Regions from separate parts of the Stenotrophomonas geniculata genome, predicted to be linked through region 2. Evidence: predicted binding sites of a transcription regulator. Region 2 holds the regulator's gene; the other holds the start of a gene.

Region 1 (11,100 bases), 790 kb from region 2:
TGGTCGGTACGCTCGGTGAAGGCCTTGCGGTCGGCTTCGGTCCACCAGTTGTCGAAATTGCCGTTGGCGGCGAACTGGCTGCCCGAGTCATCGTAGCCGTGCATCATTTCGTGGCCGATGACCGCACCGATGCCGCCGTAGTTCAGCGCCGGATCGGCCTTGGCGTCGAAGAACGGCGCCTGCAGGATCGCCGCCGGGAACACGATCTCGTTCTTGGTGGCGTTGTAGTACGCGTTGACGGTCTGCGGGGTCATGCCCCACTCGGTCTTGTCCACCGGCTTGCCGATCTTGTCCAGCATGTAGCGGTAGTTGAACGCACGCGCCGCCTGCATGTTGCCCAGGTAGCTGTCGCCGTTGGTCTGCAGGCCCGCCCAGTCACGCCACTTGTCCGGGTAGCCGATCTTCGGGGTGAAGCTGGCCCACTTCTCCAGTGCCTTCTTCCTGGTTTCTTCGCCCATCCACGGCAGCTGTTCCAGGCGCGCCTTCAGTGCCTGCGACAGGTTTTCCACCAGATGCTGCATGGCGACCTTCGACTCGGCCGGGAACACGGCGTCGACGTACAGCTGGCCCAGCGCTTCACCCATGCCGCCGTTGACCGACTCCAGCACGCGCTTCCAGCGCGGCTGCATTTCCTTCTGGCCACGCAGGGTGGTGCCGTAGAAATCGAAGTTGGCCTTCTCGAACTGGCTGCTCAGGTACGGCGAGGCATCGTCGATGGTGTGGAAGCGCAGGTAGGCCTGCCAGGTGCTGGCCGGCACATCGGCGAGCATCTTGTCCATTTCACCGAAGAAGGCCGGCTGCGCCAGCGAGAACTTCTGTGCGGCCGGCACCTTCAGGGTCTCGAACAGCGCGGTCCAGCTGAAGTTCGGGGTCAGCTTGTCGGCATCTGCGGCGCTGAGCGGGTTGTAGCGCTTGGCCGGGTCACGCATTTCGATGCGCGACATCGAGGCCTTGGCCAGGCGGGTTTCGAAGGCCATCACGGCCTTGGCCTGCTCGGCGGCCTGCGCCGCGTCCACACCGGACAGGGTCAGCACCTGTGCGATGTAGGCCACGTAGGCGTCGCGGATCTTGGCCTGCGCGTCGTCGAAGTAGTAGCCCTTCTCCGGCAGGCCCAGGCCGCCCTGGCCGACGTAGGCGATGACGTTGGCCGAATCCTTGTAGTCGGCATTGGCGAACAGCGAGAACAGCACGCCCTTGCCCTCGGCCTGGCTGTCGCGCAGGTACTGGGTGATGGCAGCGGTGTCGTTCAGTGCAGTGATCTTGTCCAGCTGCGGCTGCAGCGGCGCCAGGCCGGCGGCTTCGATCTTGGCTTCGTCGTTGCCGGTCTGCCAGATATCACCGATCTTGGCTTCCACCGAACCGGCCTTGGCCTGGCTGGCGGCGGCCTGCTGGACCAGCGCGTGCTGCACTTCCAGCGAGCGCTCGCGCAGGATCTCGAAGCTACCCCAGGTGGTCTGATCGCCCGGCACCGGGTTGGCCTTCAGCCACTTGCTGTTGACGAAGCCATTGAGGTCGGTACAGGCCGAGATCGACGGGTCCAGATCGGCGCTGTTGAGCGAGATCAGCGGCGTCTTGATCTGCGACTGGTCGAAGGCCGGCTTGGCGTCGGCACTGGCCGCCGGTGCGGTTTCATTCTTGCCACAGGCCGCCAGCGAGGCAGCAATGGCGATGGTCAGGCCCAGCGGGACCAGGTTGCGGACGTTCATGTGGCTCTCCTGCGGGTAATTTCACAGGGTAGCCGGGTACGCCCACGACAGGGACCGGCCAAAGGTCACAGGGGCGAGCTTCCTGTAGAGTCGAGCCGTGCTCGACTGCGGTTGGCCTCCTGCCGCAGGGGGCATGAACCCGCAACGGAGAGCAGTCGAGCATGGCTCGACTCTACAAAAAGCGAAGGCCGGCTTGCGCCGGCCTTCTGCTGCTTACTTCGCCTTGCCCTGGTTGGCCACGGCTTCGGCGGCCTTCCGCGCCGCTTCCGGGTCGCCCAGATAGCGGAACGACTGCACGGTCAGATCATCATTCAGTTCGAACAGCAGCGGGATGCCGGTCGGGATGTTCAGCTCGAGGATTTCCTCGCGCGAGACATTGTTGAGGTACTTGTACAGCGCGCGCAGCGAGTTGCCGTGGGCGGTGACCAGCACGGTCTTGCCGTCCTTCAGCTGCGGCGCGATGGCGTCATGCCAGTACGGCAGCACGCGGTCCAGGGTCGTGGCCAGCGATTCGGTGCCCGGCAGCGCGTTGCGGTCCAGGCCGGCGTAGCGGCGGTCGTGGATCGGGTGGCCCGGATCTTCCAGGTCCATGGCCGGCGGCGGGATGTCGTACGAACGACGCCACACCTTGACCTGGTCTTCGCCGTGCTTGGCAGCGGTCTCTGCCTTGTCCAGGCCCTGCAGGCCGCCGTAGTGGCGCTCGTTGAGCCGCCAGGACTTGTTCACCGGCAGCCAGTCCTGCTCCAGCTCGGCCAGCGCACCCTGCAGGGTGTGGATGGCGCGCTTGAGCACGGAAGTGTGGGCGACGTCGAACTGCAGGCCTTCCTCGCGCATCAGGCGACCGGCGGCAGCCGCTTCCCGGCGCCCCTGCTCGGTCAGGTCGACATCGACCCAGCCGGTGAAGCGGTTGTCCAGGTTCCACTGGCTCTGGCCATGGCGCAACAGTACGAGTTTACGGGTCACTGCAGGGTCTCCAACGCGAGGAAAGGCAGGCCGCCATTGTAGCCCCGGGCGCCACTCACCGGGCCGTGGCGCCGCGCATGCGATGCTGCGGCCAATGAATACGGTGATTGACCCCGGACGCTGGGAAGGCAGCGTCGCCACTGCCCGCGCGCAGCAGATCCAGCTGGCCGGCCGCGTGGAGCGCCAGGACCGCTTGCCCCGCGACGCGCGCTGGCTGGCCGGGCTGGATGTCGGCTTTGAAGACAACGGCGCCATCACCCGCGCCGCGGCGGTGCTGCTGGATGCGAAGACGCTGCAGCCCGTGGCGCAGGAGATCGCGCGGATTCCTACGGTGATGCCCTACATCCCCGGCCTGCTCAGTTTCCGCGAGCTGCCGGCGCTGCTGGCGGCACTGGCGCTGCTGCCGCAGGCGCCGGATCTGGTGTTCGTCGATGGCCACGGCATCAGCCATCCGCGTCGGCTGGGCGTGGCCGCGCATCTGGGCGTGGTCACCGACCTGCCGAGCATCGGTGTCGCCAAGTCGAAGCTGGTGGGCCGGTTCGTCGAGCCGGGCGCCGAGGCCGGTGCACATACGCCGCTGCTGGAGGGCGATGAACAACTGGGCTGGGTGCTGCGCAGCAAGGTGCGCTGCAAGCCGCTGTTCGTGGCCGGCGGCCATCGGGTCAGTGCCGATACCGCGCTGGCCTGGGTGCAGCGCACCCTGCGCGGTTACCGGCTGCCGGAGCCGACCCGGCTGGCGGATCGGCTCGCCTCGCGACGGGACGAATAGCTGCGCCGGGCATCTCCTCTCCCGGCACGCGCGTTATCTTCGATCAGCGATGCACGTGACCGCGATGGCCCTGCGCGTCCTCGCCGTGGTCATGGCCTTCATGGCCCTCGTGCTCGCCGCCCTTGGCCGGCACCGGCTCACCACAGGCTTCGCCGCAGTGGTCCGCTTCGATCTGCAGTGTCACGTGCTCGATGCCGAAGTCATCGTGCAGGCGCCCGCCCAGTTCACGGCGCAGCGCATCGGCATCGGTGCCGTCGCGCATCACAATGTGCGCGGTCAGCGCCGGCGTGCTGGAAGCAAGCGCCCACACATGCAGGTCATGCACGTCCAGCACCGCAGCGTGACCGGACAGGCTGTCACGCACCCTGGCCACGTCCATGCCCTTGGGTACGCCTTCCAGCAGCACGTTGATCGCCTCACGCATCAACACATAGGTGCGCGGCAGCACCCACAGGCCGATCAGCACCGCCAGGATGGGATCGATCGGCTTCCAGCCGGTCCACTTGATCAACAACGCGCCGGCGATCACCGCCACCGAGCCAAGCATGTCTGCCCACACTTCCAGGTAGGCGCCCTTCACGTTGAGGCTCTCGCCGCTGCCGGCCTGCAGCAGGCGCATCGAGATCAGGTTGATGACCAGGCCCGCTGCGGCAATCACCAGCATGCCCGACGAGGCAATCTCCTGCGGCTCGCGGAAACGCCCAATGGCCTCCCACAGGATGTAGCCAGCGACCACGAACAGCATCGCACCGTTGATCATCGCGCCCAGCGCTTCCAGGCGCGCATAGCCGTAGGTGCGGCGCGCGTCGGGCGGGCGACGGCTCAGCCGTACCGCGACCAGCGCGATCATCAGCGCCAGCGCATCGGTGGCCATGTGCGCCGCGTCGGACAGCAGCGCCAGGCTGTTGGTCCAGAACGCGCCCACCACCTCGACGACGAGGAAGGTGGAGGTCAGGCCGAGCGCCCACCACAAGGGTTTCTCGTGGCGGATCTCGGATGGCAGGTGATCGTGGTCGTGGCCCATGGCAACAGCTCCTTTGCGATGCGGTGCAGGCTACGCCGTGCTGGCGAGGGAGACTATTACGGTGTTTATAACATTGCAGGCGTACCGGTCCGGAGCCGCCAGGCATGCCTGGCGAGCCCCGTGGAACGACGCCGGCCTGGTTCAGAACCCGAAGCGCAGGCTGGCCCAGTACGCGCGGCCCGGCTCGTTATAGGTCGCCGCACCAGCATCACTGCTGTTGGCCTCGCGGAACAGGCGCTTGTCAGCCAGGTTGTTCACACCGAAACCGAAGCTGACCGTGTCGGTCACCTTGTAGCGCGCGCTCACGCCCCAGATGTTGTAGGCGCCGCGATCCTGCAGCGCCACCGACGGATCGCACGTGCCGGTGCAGCGCGGGTCGTTGTTGATGTTGGTGGTGGCCGGCTTCTGCTTGCCGTAGAACGTGCCGGTCAGCAGCAGAGACAGCTTGTCGGTGGCCTGCCAGTCCAGCATCGTGTTGACGGTGTACTTCGGAATCACCGACAGCGGCTGGCCGGTGCTCTTGTTCTCGTTTTCCACCATGTAGGTGAAGTTGTTGCTCCACTTCAGGCGGTTGCCCTGCTCACCCAGCAGCGGGATCACCAGGTTGCCTTCAAGCCCCTGCACGATCGCCTTGGGCGCGTTCTCCCAGCGGAAGATGCGGCCCCTGGTGTCGGCAGTCAGGCCGATCTGGGTGTAGCCGGCCTGGATCTTGTCCTTGTAGTCGTTGTGGAAGTAGGTCAACGACGCCTGCCAGCCGCTCTGCGGTGCCCACTCGATGCCCAGTTCCTTGTTCAGGCTGGTTTCCGCCTTCAGGTCCGCGTTGCCGCGCATGTAGCAGCCGGCGCCCAGGCTCGGCAGTGCATTCGGGCAGCCATTGCCACGGGTGTAATACAGATAGTCCGGATTCGACTGGTACAGGTTCGGTGCCTTGAATGCACGGGCGATACCCCCCTTCACCACCCAGTCGCTGTTGATGCGGAACTGCGCATTGAGGCTGGGGCTGGTGTTGTTGCCGAACTGGCTGTGATGATCGAAGCGCAGGCCCGGGGTGACGATCCAGCGCTCACCCAGGTAGATGTTGTCTTCCACGAACACGGCGGTGGTCTGCGCGTCGGACTTGCCGCGCGCGCGATCGGCCGACAATCCCGGGAGTCCGCCGCCACTGCTGCTGGACTGGCTCATCGAATACGGGTCGGTCAGGCGGCTGTCCAGGTACTCGAAGCCCAGCGTCCAGATGTTCTCGGCACCGCCCAGCGTGGTCGGGAAACTCACTTCGCCATCCAGCTGGTAGTTGCGCAGGCGCGAGGTCGACCAGTCGGTGCCGTTGAAGCTGCCCTCCGGGCCACCGGCCAGGCCTTCGTTGATGCGCGAGTTGTTCACCGCTTCCACCGCGGCCGTCACCCGCGAGGTGACATCGCCCCAGCGGCCACGATGGGTGATCGCGCCGGTGTTGCGGTACATGCGGTTGGTTTCCGCCTTGTCCTCGGCCAGGGCGGCCAGATCGATGCCGGTCGAAGTGCCGGTGGTGCTGACCGCGCGGTCACCCGCATAGATGTTGCCCTGGCGGCTGGTGCCGGCTTCGAACTCGACCACCTGGTTGGCGGTCACGTCCCAGCGCAGCAGCGCGTTGACATCGCGGTTCTTGACGCCCTCGCGGCCAGCCGGCGGCACTGCGTTCGGGTTGGTGGCGTACTGGCGGTTGAGGTCCAGCGAGTCGGCGTCGGTCTTGTTGAGATTGCCGTACAGGCGGAACGACAGGGTGTCGGTCATCGGCCCACTCAGCTGCAGGCCGACACGCTCGCTGCCACCTTCGGCGCTGTGCTCGGGCACCAGCCCGTACAGGTCGACCGCACCGGTCAGGTCGCCGGTCGGGCGCTTGGTGATGATGTTGACCACACCGCCGGACGCACCGGAGCCATAACGTGCCGCCGCCGGGCCGCGCAGCACTTCGATGCGCTCGATCATTTCCGCTGGCACCCAGTTGGTGTCACCGCGGGTATTGCGCTCGCCGCTGCGGCCCATGCGCACGGCATCACGCGCACCGATGCGCTTGCCGTCGACCAGGATCAGGGTGTTTTCCGGGCCCATGCCACGCAGGTCGATCTGGCGGTTGTTGCCGTACTGGCCCGAGGCGCTGTTGCCGGTGAGGTTGACGCCCGGCATGGTGCGCAGCAGTTCGGCGATGTCGTTGGCCGGCGGGCGCCTGGCGATGTCCTCAGCGGTGATGGTCGAAGTGCCCAACGCCTGGCGGGCAATCTGCGAGGCGGTGACATGCACCGTGTCGATATCGGTGGCGTCGGTTTCAGCCTTGGCGGTCAGGGCGCTGCCCGCCAGCAGGGCGGCAACGGCAAGCGCCAGCGGGCGCGGCGAAAGGACAACGGCAGGAGACATGATCTGGACCTTCTGGCAGGGCAACGGGGCCTCTGGCAAAGGGCTTGAGGCAACGACGAGGGGGAGGCGGAGCGTCGCTGCAGTCGCCTGCGGCCCGATCCGTGCGCGTATTCTCCCATCAATGCGAGTGATTCTCAAATGCGTTCACTCATTGCCGCAGCGGCACCGTTGTGCTTTGCCCACCGTGCAACCCTGCATCGCGCGTAAACTGGCCGGCCAACCTGCCATCAACCGTACGCCACCGCGGCCGATACCCGTGGTTTGCCGTACGCAGTCAGAGATCGACGTGGAACCACCCCAACTGGACGATGCCAGCCAGCCGCTGGCCGAGGCCTGGCAGCACTGCCTGCAACAGGCCGGCCCTGCCGCCACCGCGCTGCTGCACGCCGCCGCCGCCGATGCCCCGCCGGCGCTCGCCCAACGCTTCTACGAAGTACTGTTGCAGGACGGGCGTGCCCGCCGCTTCCTGTCCCACGACCAGGTCAAACAGCGCCTGCAGCCGGCCATGCAGCGCTGGCTGGTGCAGCTGCTGACCACCGATGCCGACGGTATTGCCAGCACCGTTGCCTCACAGCGCGTGATCGGCGATGTGCATGCCCGGGTCGGCATTCCGGTCGATCTGGTCACCCGCGGCGCGCGCGTGCTCAAGCACGAACTGTTCGTGCGCCTGCGCGACGACGCGCCCGACAGCGCCACCGCGTTCGCCGCCATCGACTGCCTCAGCGCGATCATGGATATCGCCATGGAAGGCATGACCCTGGCCTACACCCATGCACGCGAGCGCTCCACCCGTGCCGATGCTGCGTACCGGCTGTTCTCGCTGGTGCAGAACGTCGGCACCGAACGCGAGCGCCAGCGCGCACTGCTGCTGGACTGGGAGAACGCCCTGCTCTACGCACTCGCCGGTCATGTGCAGGCCAGCGACAACGCCAGCCTGGCCACCTCGGAGTTCGGCCTGTGGTTCACCCACAAGGGCATCCCCAGCTTCGGCGAAAGCAGCGAAACGCAGCAGGTGGGCCAGTTGATGGCCCGCATTGACGGCCACCTGCGGCGGGCCAGCGGCGATGCCCCGGCACAGCGACTGGCGGTGCTGCCGGCCATCCGCGAGGACCTGGCCGCCATCCGCACCCTGATGACGCTGCTGTTCGAGCGCATCGGTGAACTGGATGCCGGCAGCGATGCGCTGACCAATCTGCTCAACCGTCGCTTCCTGCCCACCGTGCTGCGCCGGGAAATCGAGCTGGCCACGCGCAACCGCACACCGTTCTCGCTGCTGCTGCTCGACCTGGATCATTTCAAGGCAATCAACGACGGCCATGGCCACGATGCCGGCGACCGCGCGTTGCAGCATGTGGCCGGCCTGCTCGGCCAGCTCACGCGTGGCAGCGACTACCTGTTCCGCTATGGCGGCGAAGAATTCGTGGTGGTGCTGGTGGCCGCCAGCGAATCGCAGGCGACCGTGATCGCCGAGAGCCTGCGCCGGCAGATCGCACAGTCGCCGGTAGCGCTGGCCAATGGCCAGGTGCTGGAACTGAGCGCCAGCATCGGCGTGGCCGGTCACGATGGTCATCCGGATTACGAGCGGCTGATGGCACGTGCCGACGCCGCGATGTACGAGGCCAAGCGCAGCGGCCGCAACCGCGTTGTGGTGGCCAGCGAGGCATTGCAGGAGGCGCCGGGCCGGCGTGCGTTGCAGCGCTGAACTGGCGGAAATGAAAAATCCCGGTGGCGGGTAGAGTCGACTGTTAGTCGACTACCGCGCGCAGCGCGGAGCCTTTCGCCGTCGGAGCGAGGAGCAGTCGACTAACAGTCGACTCTACCGGTTCGCGCGCCAGCCGATGCATTGAACGCCACCACCCGCCATGCTGCCCACCACAGCAGCGCCAGCAACGCGATGCCTGCCCCCAGCAGGCACACGGCAGGCCAGCCATGCCGGGCCTGCACCAAGGGTCCGGCCGCCGCGCCGGCACCGCTACCCACGGCATAGAACAGCATATACAAGGCCACCAGACGTCCATGCTGCTCACCCGGCGCGCGCAGCAGCAGCGCCTGGTTCGATACATGCAGCGCCTGCCCACCCAGATCAAGCACGATCACACCGAGCAGCAGCAACCACAGCGATTGCGGCAGGCCCAGCAGCGGCCACCACGCGACCAGCATCAACATCAGCGCGCCGAGGCTGACCCGATGTGCGAAACCGCAGTCCATCCAGTGCCCGACCCGCGCCGCCATCAACGCACCGACCACGCCGGCCAGGCCGAGCGCGCCGATGGCTGCGGTCGACCAGTGCAGCGGCGGTGCCGACAGCGGCAAGGGTGCCGCCGCCCAGAACACGTTGAGGCCGGCAAACAACAGCAACGCCAGCGGCCCACGCTCGCACAGCATTCGATTCCGGCGCAGCATGCCCAGCATCGAGCCCAGCAGCTCATGCCAGCGTGGAGGGACCGACGGCACCGGTACTGCGGGCAAGCGCTGCCACAGCAGCGCCGCCAATGCCGCCATCACCACCGCAGACAGCAGGTAGACCCTCTGCCAGCCAAAGGCCGCCGCCACCGTACCCGACACCACGCGCGCCAGCAGCAGGCCGATGAACACTCCGCCCTGCACCACGCCAACCATGCGACCGCGCTGCTCGGGCGGTGCGAGCGTGGCGGTGTAGGCGATCAGGCCCTGGGTCAGCGCCGTGCCCAGCAATCCGGCCAGCAGCATGCCAGACAACAGCCAGCTCGCCGTGCGTGACGCCGCCAGCCACAACAGGGTCAGCACCAGTGCAATCAGCTGCAGCCGCAGCAGGCGTCGCCGGTCGCTGCGGTCCGCCAGCGGCAGCAGGCCAAGCAGCGCCAGCACGCTACCGGCCTGGGTAGCAGCCAGCACCGCGCCGGTCACGGCCCGGTCCAGCGCAAAGGCGCGTGCAAGCTGATCCAGCAGCGGCTGCGCGTAGTAGACGTTGGCGACGCTGGCGCCGGCGGCAACCGCAAGCAGGACCAGCAGCGGGCGAGGAAGCGATGTGGCACTCATGATGTGGTTGCAATTTGAAACTTGATGCAGGCTACTTCCATTGGTTTTAAACTGCAACTACATCAGAGAGGTCCACCATGCACGCCGACAGTCCCTGTCCTGTAGCCCGCAGTGCCGACCTGCTCGGTGACCGCTGGGCATTGCTGGTGATCCGAGACGCGTTCGACGGCATCACCCGCTTCGGTGATTTCCAGCGCAGCCTCGGCGCGGCGCGCAACATCCTCAGCGACCGCCTGCGCCGGCTGGTCGAGGCCGGCATCCTGCAGCTGCAGCCGGCCTCCGATGGATCGGTCTACCAGGAGTACGTGCTCACCGCCGCCGGCCAGGAACTGTTCCCGCTGCTGGTCGCGCTGCGCCAGTGGGGAGAGCGCCATCGCTTCGGTATGGGCGAAGCCCATTCACAGCTGGTCGAATTGGCGACGCGGCGGCCGCTGCCCTACATGCAGCCACGCGGGCGCGACGGCCAGCCGCTTCAGCCCGCCGCCACCCGCGTACGCAAACTCAAGGACGACGGGCGCGACACCTGACCCGCCCATTCGCGCACACCGACGAACGCCCGCGCCGGTTAGCATCGGTTTTTTCCGCCGCTGGATGCCGCCGATGTCGCGCTATCGCCCTTCCCTGCTGACCGCCCTGCTGTTGCCCCTGCTGGCCTGCGCCACAGCAACCATGCAGGCCCGCGAGGTTGCCGCGCCCGCCGACCACGTGCAGGCCGATGGCCCCTATGTGTTCCGCCAGGGCAACCAGCTGCAGGCCAGATGGATCTGCGACGACAAGGTCGAGTCGCACACGCTTGCCACGCAGGCCTCAGGCACCGACATCGCCCCGCGTTGCGGCTACGAACACAGCGTGCACGTGGCTGCACCCAATGCGCCTTCGATCTCCGTGTTGCCGGCCGTGCCGCGCATCGTTGCGCTGTCCGACATCCACGGCCAGTACGGGCTGCTGGTGCGCCTGCTGCGCGCCAATAAGGTGATCGACGCACAGGACAGCTGGGCGCTGGGCAAGGACACCCTGGTCATCGCCGGCGATGTGTTCGACCGTGGCCCACAGGTGACCGAAGCGTTCTGGCTGCTTTACGGCCTGCAGCAACAGGCGGCTGCCGCCGGTGGCGCGGTGCACTTCGTGCTTGGCAACCACGAGACCATGGTGCTGTACGACGACCTGCGCTACGTCAACCCGAAGTACCTGCGCAGTGCCCAGCTGCTGGGGCGCAGCTACCCGCAGCT
Region 2 (11,100 bases):
AGGTAGCCACGCAGAAGGTGGCCGGTGCCGAAGCGTTGATCCGCTGGCGCCATCCGGAGCATGGCCTGATCCCGCCGGACCGCTTCATCCGGCTGGCCGAGCGCAGCGGCGCGATCAACGACATCGGGCGCTGGGCGCTGGACCAGGCCTGCCTGCAGCTGCGCCGCTGGCATGACGCCGGTCACGAAGGCTGGTCGATGTCGGTGAACCTGTCGCCGGTGCAGTTCAGTTCGCCGCACCTGCTGCAGGATGTGCGCGAAGTGATCGAACGCCATGGCATTGCCCCGCGCCACCTGGTGCTGGAGATCACCGAAAGCACGGTGATGCGCGATACCGATACCAGCCTGCGCCTGCTGCAGGCGCTGTCGGCGCTGGGCGTGGGCATTTCCATCGACGACTTCGGCACCGGCTACTCCAGCCTGCTGTACCTGAAGCGGCTGCCGGCTACCGAGATCAAGATCGACCATGCCTTCGTGCGCGATCTGGAGCACAGCGCCGAGGATGTGGTGATCGTCTCGGCCATCGTGGCGCTGGGCCATGCGCTGGACATGGACATCGTGGCCGAAGGCGTGGAAACCGCCGCCCAGCGCGCCTACCTGGAGCGGCTGGGATGCGATTACCTGCAGGGCTACCTGCTCGGCCGCCCGGTCGATGCGGCGCGCTTCATGCAGCTGCACGACCTGCCCCGGCCGCGGGTGGAGCTGGCGCAGAGCCCACCGCCCAGCGACAACGCTCCCCTGTAGAGCCGAGCCTGCGCTCGGCTGCTCTTCGCGCTTGATCCAAACATAGCCGAGCATGGGCTCGGCTCTGCAAATAGATCCACGCCGTGCGTGGATAGGCAACACCCCATCACGGAACAGTTCTTGCACGCATCCCGGCAACCCCTGCCGCAGTGCCCGTGATGTCCGAGAACGAATCCGCCGGCGAAAAGACCGAACAACCTACCGAAAAACGCCTGCGCGACGCCCGTGAACAGGGCAACCTGCCGCGCTCGCGCGAACTCGGCACCGCCGCCGTGTTCGGCGCCGGCGTGCTGGCGGTGATGGCCATGAGCGGCTCGATCGGCCGCGGCGCCACGGCCTGGATGAAGCAGGCGCTCAGCCCGGAACAGAGCCTGCGGCAGAACCCGAAGGAACTGTTCGGCCACTTCGGCGACCTGCTCCTGCAGTTCATGCTGGTGATCGCGCCGCTGGTGCTGGTCTGCCTGCTGGCCAGTTTCGTCGCACCTCTGGTGATGGGTGGCCTGCGCTGGTCGCAGAAGGCGTTGCTGCCCGACATCAACCGCATGAACCCGATGAGCGGGCTCAAGCGCCTGTATGGCCCGGAGGCCATCGCCGAGTTCACCAAATCGCTGCTGCGCGTGGCCTTCGTCGGTGTCGCCGCCGGGATGGTGGTCTGGACCGGCTTCGACACCCTGCGCGGGCTGATCCACCACCCGCTGGAGACGGCCATCACCGACGGCCTCGGCTTCACCCTGCGCCTGCTGCTGGCCACCGCCGGTGCGATGCTGGTGCTGGCCGCCATCGACGCGCCGTACCAGCGCTGGAACTGGATGCGCAAGCTGAAGATGACCCGTGAAGAGCTGCGCCGGGAAATGAAGGAAAGCGAGGGCAGCCCCGAGGTGAAGGGCCGCATCCGCCAGCTGCAGCAGCAGATGGCCAACCGCCGGATGATGGAGGCGGTACCCACCGCCGACGTGGTGGTGGTCAACCCCACCCACTACGCGGTGGCCCTGAAGTACGAAGGTGGTGCCATGAACGCCCCGACCGTGGTCGCGCTGGGCGTGGACGAGACCGCCCTGCGCATCCGTGAAGTGGCCGACGGCAACAAGGTCGCGATCGTCTCTGCCCCGCCTTTGGCACGCGCCTTGTATCGGGAAGGCCAACTCGGAAAGGAAATCCCCGTGAGACTGTATTCGGCCGTCGCCCAGGTCCTGTCCTACGTCTACCAGCTGCGCGCCTGGCGCACTGGCCCGATGCCGGACGCCCCGCACATCCAGGTGGATGAATTCGGCAAGGGAGGCCGCCCGTGAGCGCCCAGCCCTCCACCGGTTTCAACACCCGCCGCGCCCTGGAAATGATCCGCCAGGGCCTTGGCGCGCCACTGATCGTGCTGGCCCTGCTGGCCATGGTTGTGGTCCCGCTGGCCGCACCGGTGCTCGATGCGCTGTTCACCTTCAACATCGCCATCTCGCTGATGGTGCTGCTGGCGGTGGTCTACGTGAAGCGCCCGCTGGACTTCACCATCTTCCCGATCGTGCTGCTGATCACCACCATGCTGCGGCTGGCGCTGAACGTGGCCTCGACCCGCGTGATCCTGCTCAACGGCCAGAACGGCCACGACGCCGCAGGTAAGGTGATCGCCGCCTTCGGCGAATTCGTGATCGGCGGCAACTACGCGGTCGGCATCGTGGTGTTCGCGATCCTCACCATCATCAACTTCGTGGTGATCACCAAGGGCGCCGGCCGCGTCTCGGAAGTGACCGCGCGCTTCATCCTCGACGCGATGCCCGGCAAGCAGATGGCGATCGACGCCGACCTCAACGCCGGTTTGCTGACGCGTGAAGAAGCCAAGCTGCGCCGTGAAGAAGTCCGCGAGGAAGCCGACTTCTACGGCGCAATGGACGGCGCCAGCAAGTTCATCCGCGGCGACGCCATCGCCGGTATCCTGATCCTGTTCATCAACATGCTTGGCGGCCTGGCCGTGGGCGTGCTGCAGCATGGCATGCCGTTCGGCGACGCCGCCGCCACCTACACCCTGCTCTCCATCGGTGACGGCCTGGTGGCGCAGCTGCCGGCGCTGCTGGTCTCCAGCGCGGTGGCGATGCTGGTCACCCGCGCCTCGCGCTCGCAGGACATGGCCCAGGCCATGACCGGCCAGGTGTTCGGCCAGTACCGTGCGCTGGCGATCACCGCCGGCATCATCGGCGTGGTCGGCCTGGTGCCGGGCATGCCCAACGTCGCTTTCCTGACGCTGTCCGCGATCCTCGGCTTCATCGCCTGGAAGGTCTACCGCAAGGGCAAGGCCGCGGCCACCGACCCGGCAGCCGCAGGCAATGACGCCGCCGCGCTCAACGCACTGGGTCGCCCGGCTGCACCGGCGCCCACCGCCGAACTGAGCTGGGACGAGCTGCGCCCGGTCGATCCACTGGGCCTGGAGGTCGGCTATCGGTTGATTCCGCTGGTGGACGCCAACCAGGGCGGCGAACTGATGGCGCGCATCAAGGGCGTGCGCCGCAAGCTGACCCAGGACGTCGGCTTCCTGATCCCGTCGGTGCATATCCGCGACAACCTGGAACTGCCGGCCAACGGCTATCGCGTGCTGGTGCACGGCGTGCCGGTGGCCACCGCCGAGATCCACCCCGACCGCGAACTGGCCCTGGACCCGGGCAGCGCCCTCGGCGCGCTGGAAGGCATCGCCGGCAAGGACCCCGCGTTCGGCCTGGATGCCACCTGGATCCAACCGCACCAGCGTGCCCAGGCCGAAACGCTGGGCTACACCGTGGTCGACCCGGCCACCGTGGTTGCCACCCACCTCTCGCACCTGATCCGCGAACACGCGCCAGAACTGCTCGGCCACGAGGAAGTGCAGCACCTGCTCGCCAACCTGGCCAAGAGCGCGCCCAAGCTCGTCGAAGATCTGACGCCGAAGGCGCTACCGCTGTCGGCGGTGGTGCGCGTGCTGCAGAACCTGCTGGTCGAACGCATTCCGATCCGCCAGCTGCGCAAGATCGCCGAAGCACTGGTCGAACACGCGCCGAACAGCCAGGACCCGGCCGTGCTGACCGCCGCCGTGCGCACCGCACTGGGCCGTTTCATCGTGCAGGAGATCGCCGGAATGTCGGCGGAGCTGCCGGTGTTCACCCTCAACCCGCAATTGGAACGTGTCTTGCAGGAGTCCACGCAGGGCAACGGCGCCGCGCTGGAACCCGGACTCGCAGAGCGACTGCACCAGAGCCTGGCCGAATGTGTCAGCAAGCAGGAAGCGCGAAACGAGCCGGCGGTCGTGCTGGTACCGGGCCCGGTGCGCGCCGCGCTGGCGCGTCTGGTCCGCCACAGCGTCCCGTCGCTGTCGGTCCTGGCCTACAGCGAGGTGCCGGAGGACAAGCGACTGAAGCTGGTCGGAACGATCAGCTGACGCCGCCCACCGATGCGCCAGAAAACAGACACCACTTTCGAACCAACGCAACAGACAGACACCAAGGGGAACCCGCACCGTGCAGACCACCGACCACCCGAGTTCTCCGACCGCCACCCCGCCGTCTTCGTCCCGTGACCACAGCATGAAAATCAAACGATTCGTCGCCGCCGACATGCGCTCGGCCATGAACCTGGTGCGCAAGGAACATGGTCCTGACGCCGTGATCCTGTCCAACCGCCGGATCGAGGAAGGCATCGAGATCGTCGCCGCCGCGAACTATGACGAGAGCGCCGTGCAGCGTGCACTGGAAGCCTCGCGCCGTGACGTGGCACCGCCGCCGGCACCGAAGCCGCGCACCGCCGCCGATGCCGTCATTGCCGCAGTCACCCGCCGTCGCAGCAACACCCCCGCTCCGGAACCGGTTGCCGCGACCACCTCGGCCGTGGCCGCCCTCGCCCGCGCCGCGGTCGGTGCCACCGGCCGTACCCTGGACAGCGCCGACGAGATCGTGCCGACCCGCGGCAGCACCGGCTTCGCCGCGACCCTGGCCCGCGCTGCCGTCAACGAACCGGCGCTGCCCGAACAGATCTTCGCCCCGTTCGCCGAGGCCATCGTTGCACCGGCACCGGCACCGGCCGCCAGCGCGCCAGCCAACCGTGCCCGCTTCCAGATCGACCCGCCGCACGAGATGCATCACGAAAGCGCGGCCCCCGCCGTGCAGCCGCCGCCGCTGCCGGGCGCGGCTCCGACCGAAGCACAGCCGGAGATCGCCGCCAGCGAACCGGCAGTGGCCGACGCCGTCATCGAAACCTCGCCGGAGCCCACCCTCGCCCCGGCCCCGGTGCTGACCGTGGTCGCCCAGGACGACGCCGAGATCCGCCAGCTGCGCCAGGAAGTGGCCGGCATGCGCCAGGTGATCGAGCGCGAGATGAACCGCTTCACCGACGAGCGCCTGCGTGGCTGCCCGGTGCGCGCCACCGCGCTGGACCTGATGGACGAGTACGGTTTCGACGCCGGCCTGGCCCGCGACGTAGCCATGCAGATCCCGCTGGAGACCGAAGCCCACCGTGGCCGCGGCCTGATGCTGGGGCTGATTTCGCGCAAGCTGCCGATCGCCCCGGTCGACCCGCTGGAAGAAGGCGGCGTGATCGCCCTGGTTGGCCCGACCGGCGCCGGCAAGACCACCACCATCGCCAAGCTGGCCTCGCGCTTCGCCGAGAAGCACGCGCCGCGTGATGTGGCCCTGGTCACCACCGACACCACCCGCATCGGCGCCCGCGAGCAGCTGTACGGTTACGGCCGCCAGCTCGGCATCGCGGTGCACGAGGCCAACAGTGGCACCGACCTGGACCAGCTGCTGGAACGCTTGAAGGACTACAAGCTGGTGCTGATCGACACCGCCGGCTTGGGCCCGCGCGACCGCGCGCTGGCCGCCCAGCTGCAGTGGCTGCGTGCCGCCCGCCAGGTGCGCACCCTGCTGGTGCTGCCGGCCAATACCAGCTTCGGCGACATGGACGAGGTGGTCCGCCGCTTCGGTGCCGCCAACCTGCAGGGTCTGGTGCTGAGCAAGCTGGACGAGACCGGCCGCTTCGGCAACGCCCTGTCGGTGGCCGTGGACCATGCCCTGCCGATCACCTGGGTGACCGATGGCCAGGACGTTCCGGAGGACCTGCACCGGGCCAGTGCGGCCAATCTCGTACTTCGCCTTGAAGATTTGCGCCGCGCGGCCGATATGCCCTGCAACCCGGAGTTGAACCATGCCGTCGCGTGAGTACGCCAAGCTGACCAAGACCTTCCCGCTGTCGGCCACCCGCAGCGAGCCGCTCGGCCCTGTGCGCACCATTGCCGTCACTGGCGGCAAGGGCGGCGTGGGCAAGACCAACGTTTCGGCCAACCTGGCCGTGGCGCTGGCCGGCATGGGCAAGCGCACGCTGCTGCTGGACGCCGACCTTGGCCTTGCCAACATCGACGTGATCCTGGGCCTGAACCCCACCTTTACCCTGGCCGATCTGGTCGCCGGCCGCTGCACGCTGGATGACGTCATCGTCGAAGGCCCGAACGGCGTGCTGGTGGTCCCGGCCGCGTCCGGTCGCCGCCACATGGCCGAGCTGGCCCCGGCCGAGCACGTCGGCCTGGTCAACGTGTTCTCCGAACTGGAACGCGAACTGGACATCATGGTGGTGGACACCGCCGCCGGCATCACCGATGGCGTGCTGACCTTCTGCCAGGCCGCGCAGGACACCGTGGTGGTGGTCTGTGACGAGCCGGCCTCGATCACCGACGCCTACGCGCTGATCAAGGTGCTGTCGCGCGAACGCGGCGTGGACCGCATCCAGGTGGTGGCCAACATGGTGCGCGACCCCAACGAGGGCCGCGTGCTGTACGAAAAGCTGACCCGGGTCTGCGAGAAATTCCTCGCCGATGTCTCGCTGAACTATCTGGGCTGTGTGCCGCAGGATGACTGGCTGCGCCTGTCGGTGCAGCGCCAGCAGCCAGTGGTAAAGGCCTACCCGTCCAGCCCGGCCGCGCTGGCGATCACCGAGATTGCCCGTCGCACCGCACGCTGGCAGGCGCCGACCGAACCGCGCGGCGGCGTTGAGTTCTTCCTCGAACGCATCCTCAAGCAGCGCGGGGTGGCCGCATGAAAGGCGCAGCCCAGTACCGGGAAGTCCAGCGCACGGCGGCCAACGAGGTCATCGCCCAGCATTCGGACCTGGTGCGGCGCATCGCCCACCACCTGGCCGCACGCCTGCCGGCGAGCGTCGAGGTCGACGACCTGATCCAGGCCGGCATGATGGGACTGATCGAAGCCTCGCGCAGCTATGACGCCGACCAGGGGGCTTCGTTCGAGACCTACGCCTCGATCCGCATCCGCGGTTCGATGATCGATGAGATCCGCCGTGGCGACTGGGTGCCGCGCTCGGTGCACCGCCGTGCACGTGATGCCGCCGCCACCATCCGCCGCCTGGAACAGAGCAGTGGCCGTGCCGCCAGCGCCACCGAAGTGGCCGCCGCGATGGAGATGCCATTGCCCGAGTACCTGCGGCTGATGGAAGACGCTGCCCGTGGCCAGGTGCTGAGTCTTGAATCGCGCATCGAGGACCAGGGCGAGCTGGACACCGTGGCCCAAGGCGGCCCGACCCCGCAGCAGGTGCTGGAGCGCGGCGAGTTCGGCCGCGAGCTGGGCAAGGCCATCGGCCACCTGCCCGAGCGCGAACAGCTGGTGCTCTCGCTGTACTACGAGCAGGAACTGAACCTGAAGGAGATCGGCGCGGTGCTCGGCGTGAGTGAGTCGCGGGTCTGCCAGATCCACGGCCAGGCGGTACTGCGCCTGCGTGGCCGGCTGAAGCTGTTCGAGGCCGCCGACGCCGGCCTCGAAGAATGAACATCCCCGAGGCGGCTGCCCCCGGCCGTCCGGAATGAACAACAAAGGAATTCTGCTTTGAACAAGAACATGCGCATCCTGATCGTCGACGACTTCTCGACCATGCGTCGAATCGTCAAGAACCTGCTGGGCGATCTGGGCTTCACCAATACCGCCGAAGCCGAGGACGGGCATGCCGCGCTGTCGCTGCTGCAGAGCCAGCCGTTCGATTTCGTGGTCACCGACTGGAACATGCCGGTGATGACCGGCATCGAGCTGCTCAAGGCGATCCGTGCCGATGCCAAGCTGAAGACCCTGCCGGTGCTGATGGTCACCGCGGAAGCCAAGCGTGAACAGATCATCGAAGCCGCCCAGAGCGGCGTGAACGGCTACATCATCAAGCCGTTCACCGCGCAGACGCTGGAAGAGAAGCTCGGCAAGATCTTCGAACGCCTGGCGGCCAGCGCCTGATGGATACCACGGTCGACAAGAGCGCCCTCGCCCTGCGCCTGCAGGAGGCCCTGGACGCACTCGAGTCCGGTGACGAAGCCGCCTGGCGGCAGCGCATCGACGGACTGGTCGCGCTGCGCACGCAGCCGATGATGAGTGGGCTCTCGCGGCTGGCCCGCGAACTGGGGCAGGCGCTGGGTGAACTGCCGACCGTGCCGAGCGAAGCCGGGGAACTGGACGATGCCTGCGCGCGCCTGGACCACGTGGTGGCGATGACCGAGCAGGCCACGCACCGCACCCTGGACCTGGCCGAGGAATGCCGCAGCCTGACCGAACAGCTGCGCGCCGAAGGCCTGCAGCCGGGCCAGGACGCGCAGCTCGAGCGCATCCGCCACAACCTGACCGAGATCGCCCTGACCCAGAGCTACCAGGACCTGACCGGGCAGATCATCCGTCGCGTGGTGGGTATCGTCCGCCGCGTGCACGAAGGCTTCGGCGCACTCGGCCTGCCACCGGAACAGCATCGCACCGACCCGGAACTGGCCGGGCCGGCACTGAAGGGACTGGACCGCCACGCGGTCTCGCAGAACGACGCCGACGACCTGTTGTCGGATCTGGGGCTGTAAGCATGAGCGCGGTATCCGACGACATCACTGCCGATTTCATCATCGAGGCACAGGAAATCCTGGATCGCCTCGGCGAACAGCTGGTGTCGCTGGAGCAGGCACCGCAGGACAGCGATCAGCTCAACGCGGTGTTCCGCGGCTATCACACGCTCAAGGGCGGCGCCGGATTCCTCGGCGTCACCGCCATGGTCGAGCTGTGCCATGCCGCTGAAGAAGCGCTGGGCGCCGCGCGTGCCGGCCAGGCGGTGCTGCAGGCCCATCACTTCGACGCGGCCCAGCAATCGCTGGACTACCTGCAGTCGATGCTGGATGCAGTTTCCTCCGGCACCGAGCCGGGCTATGCACCGCCGGACCTGATCGCCCAGTTCGACGTACACGGCGGTGCCGTGGCGGCACCCGCCGCCGCAGCAGCACCCGCCGCGGGTGGCAGCGACCTGATCACCGACGACGAATTCGAGGCCCTGCTCGACCAGCTGCATGGTGGCAACGCGCCGACCGCGGTTGCACCGGCGAAGAAGGCCGACGACGGACTGATCAGCGAAGACGAGTTCGAAGCCCTGCTCGACCAGCTGCACGGTGGCGCCGCACCGGGCACCAAGCCTGCTGCCGCCATGGCACCGGCGCCGGCTGCAGCCCCGCGCCCGGTCGCCGCACCGGCACCGGTGGCAAAGCCGGCCGCCAAGCCGTTGGCCGAGGCCGAACATACCGTACGCGTAGACACCAAGCGCCTGGACGCGATCGTCAACCTGATCGGCGAACTGGTGCTGTCACGCAATCGGCTCAAGACCCTGCGTGCACGCCTGCGCGATGAAGAATTGGACCGCGCCGTGTCCACCCTGGACATCGCCACGGCCCGCCTGCAGTCGGCGGTGATGCGTACCCGCATGCAGCCGGTGGGCAAGGTCTTCTCCCGCTTCCCCAAGGTGGCCCGCGACGTCGCCCGCTCGCTGAAGAAGGAAGTGGACCTGGAACTGATCGGCGCCGAGACCGAGCTCGACCGCAACCTGGTCGAAGCGCTGGCCGACCCGCTGGTGCACCTGGTCCGCAACGCCATCGACCATGGCGTGGAAATGCCCGACCTGCGCGAGGCGCAGGGCAAGCCGCGGATGGGCCACGTGCGGCTGTCGGCGCAGCAGGAAGGTGACTACGTCAGCATCGAGGTGCAGGACGATGGCGCCGGCATCGACCCCGAAAAGCTGCGTGCCAAGGCACGCGAGAAGGGCCTGATCGATCCGGAGGCGGCCGCGCGCCTGAGCAGCGAGGAATGCCTGCACCTGGTGTTCCTGCCCGGCTTCTCGACCAAGCAGCAGGTCACCGACATCTCCGGCCGCGGCGTCGGCATGGACGTGGTGCAGTCACGCATCCGCGAACTGAGCGGCCAGATCCAGATCCAGTCGGAGCTGGGCCGTGGCAGCCGCTTCCTGATCCGCGTGCCGCTGACCCTGGCGATCCTGCCGACCCTGCTGGTTCAGGCCGGTGAGGACGTCTACGCGCTACCGCTGGCGCGCGTGATGGAAGTGCTGCACGCACCGCGCACGTCGCTGGGCTGGTTCGATGGCCGTGCCGTGCTCGATCGGCGCTCGCACACCCTGCCGCTGGTCGATCTGCGCCAGTGGCTGGATGTGACGCCCGCCGCCTCGCCCCTGCTGACCATCGTGGTGCTGCAGGCCGGCGAAGCGCGCTTCGGGCTGGTCGTGGACCAGGTGCGCGGGCGGGAGGAAGTGGTCATCAAGCCGCTGCCGAAAGCCCTGCGCGGCCTGCGCGGTTATGCCGGTGCAACCTTGATCGGCGATGGTCGCATGGCCTTGATCCTGGATGTGGACGGGCTGCGATGACCCTCGCCGGGCCCTGCCCGGCGACCCGAAAACTGTGACTACCGTCTGTACGCGATCTACCGGTGTCTCAAGTCCCATTCATACACGCCGATACCGGAACCATGGATAGACTCAGCCTCATTGGACTCTTTCTCGCCCTGGCCTCGCTGGTCGGTGGCAGCATCCTCAAGGGCGCCGGCCTGGCGTCGTTGTGGTCGCCTGCCGCGTTCGTGATCGTCATCGTCGGCACCGTCGCCGCGATCCTGCTGCATACCTCGCCGGCAGTGTTCAAGCATGCGTTCAAGATCGTGCGCTGGGTCGTGCGCCCACCGCACAGCGATCGCCGCGAACTGATCCAGCAGATCGTCGAGTGGAGCAACATCGCCCGCCGCCAGGGCCTGCTGGGCCTGGAGTCGCAGGTGGAAGCGCAGCAGGACCCGTTCCTGCGCAAGGGCCTGCAGCTGCTGGTCGATGGCGTTGAACCCGAATCGATGCGGCACATGCTGGAAATCGAACTGGGCAGCCAGGAGCATCAGGACCAGGCCGGCGCCAAGGTCTTTGAAGCGATGGGCATCTACGCACCGACCCTCGGCATCATCGGCGCCGTGCTCGGCCTGATCGCGGTGATGAAGAACCTGGCCGACCCGAGCAAGCTCGGCCACGGCATCGCTGCCGCGTTCACCGCCACCATCTACGGCATCGCCTC

The links. The regulator FliA, encoded in region 2, starts transcription of late flagellar genes. The targets are predictions, from matches to a motif close to TAAAGTTTNNCNNNCNNNGGCCGATAA.
Region 1: RI032_RS02815 (GGDEF domain-containing protein) is a predicted target of FliA. The motif match lies at 7,081-7,107, and genes of this name have one in related genera.

The regions. Positions count from the first base shown of each region.
Region 1 covers NZ_CP140571.1:582,170-593,269, forward strand. The annotation lists gene RI032_RS02790 (M13 family metallopeptidase) at 1-1,706, opposite strand, end outside; gene gpmA (2,3-diphosphoglycerate-dependent phosphoglycerate mutase) at 1,920-2,669, opposite strand; gene nfi (deoxyribonuclease V) at 2,764-3,438, shown strand; gene RI032_RS02805 (cation diffusion facilitator family transporter) at 3,482-4,462, opposite strand; gene RI032_RS02810 (TonB-dependent siderophore receptor) at 4,604-6,853, opposite strand; gene RI032_RS02815 (GGDEF domain-containing protein) at 7,140-8,555, shown strand; gene RI032_RS02820 (MFS transporter) at 8,657-9,871, opposite strand; gene RI032_RS02825 (winged helix-turn-helix transcriptional regulator) at 9,949-10,398, shown strand; gene RI032_RS02830 (metallophosphoesterase) at 10,472-11,100, shown strand, end outside.
Region 2 covers NZ_CP140571.1:4,281,262-4,292,361, forward strand. The annotation lists gene RI032_RS19800 (putative bifunctional diguanylate cyclase/phosphodiesterase) at 1-743, shown strand, start outside; gene flhB (flagellar biosynthesis protein FlhB) at 902-2,032, shown strand; gene flhA (flagellar biosynthesis protein FlhA) at 2,077-4,137, shown strand; gene flhF (flagellar biosynthesis GTPase FlhF) at 4,283-5,911, shown strand; gene RI032_RS19820 (MinD/ParA family ATP-binding protein) at 5,898-6,785, shown strand; gene RI032_RS19825 (RNA polymerase sigma factor FliA) at 6,782-7,525, shown strand; gene cheY (chemotaxis response regulator CheY) at 7,583-7,975, shown strand; gene RI032_RS19835 (protein phosphatase CheZ) at 7,975-8,580, shown strand; gene RI032_RS19840 (chemotaxis protein CheA) at 8,583-10,415, shown strand; gene RI032_RS19845 (flagellar motor protein) at 10,517-11,100, shown strand, end outside.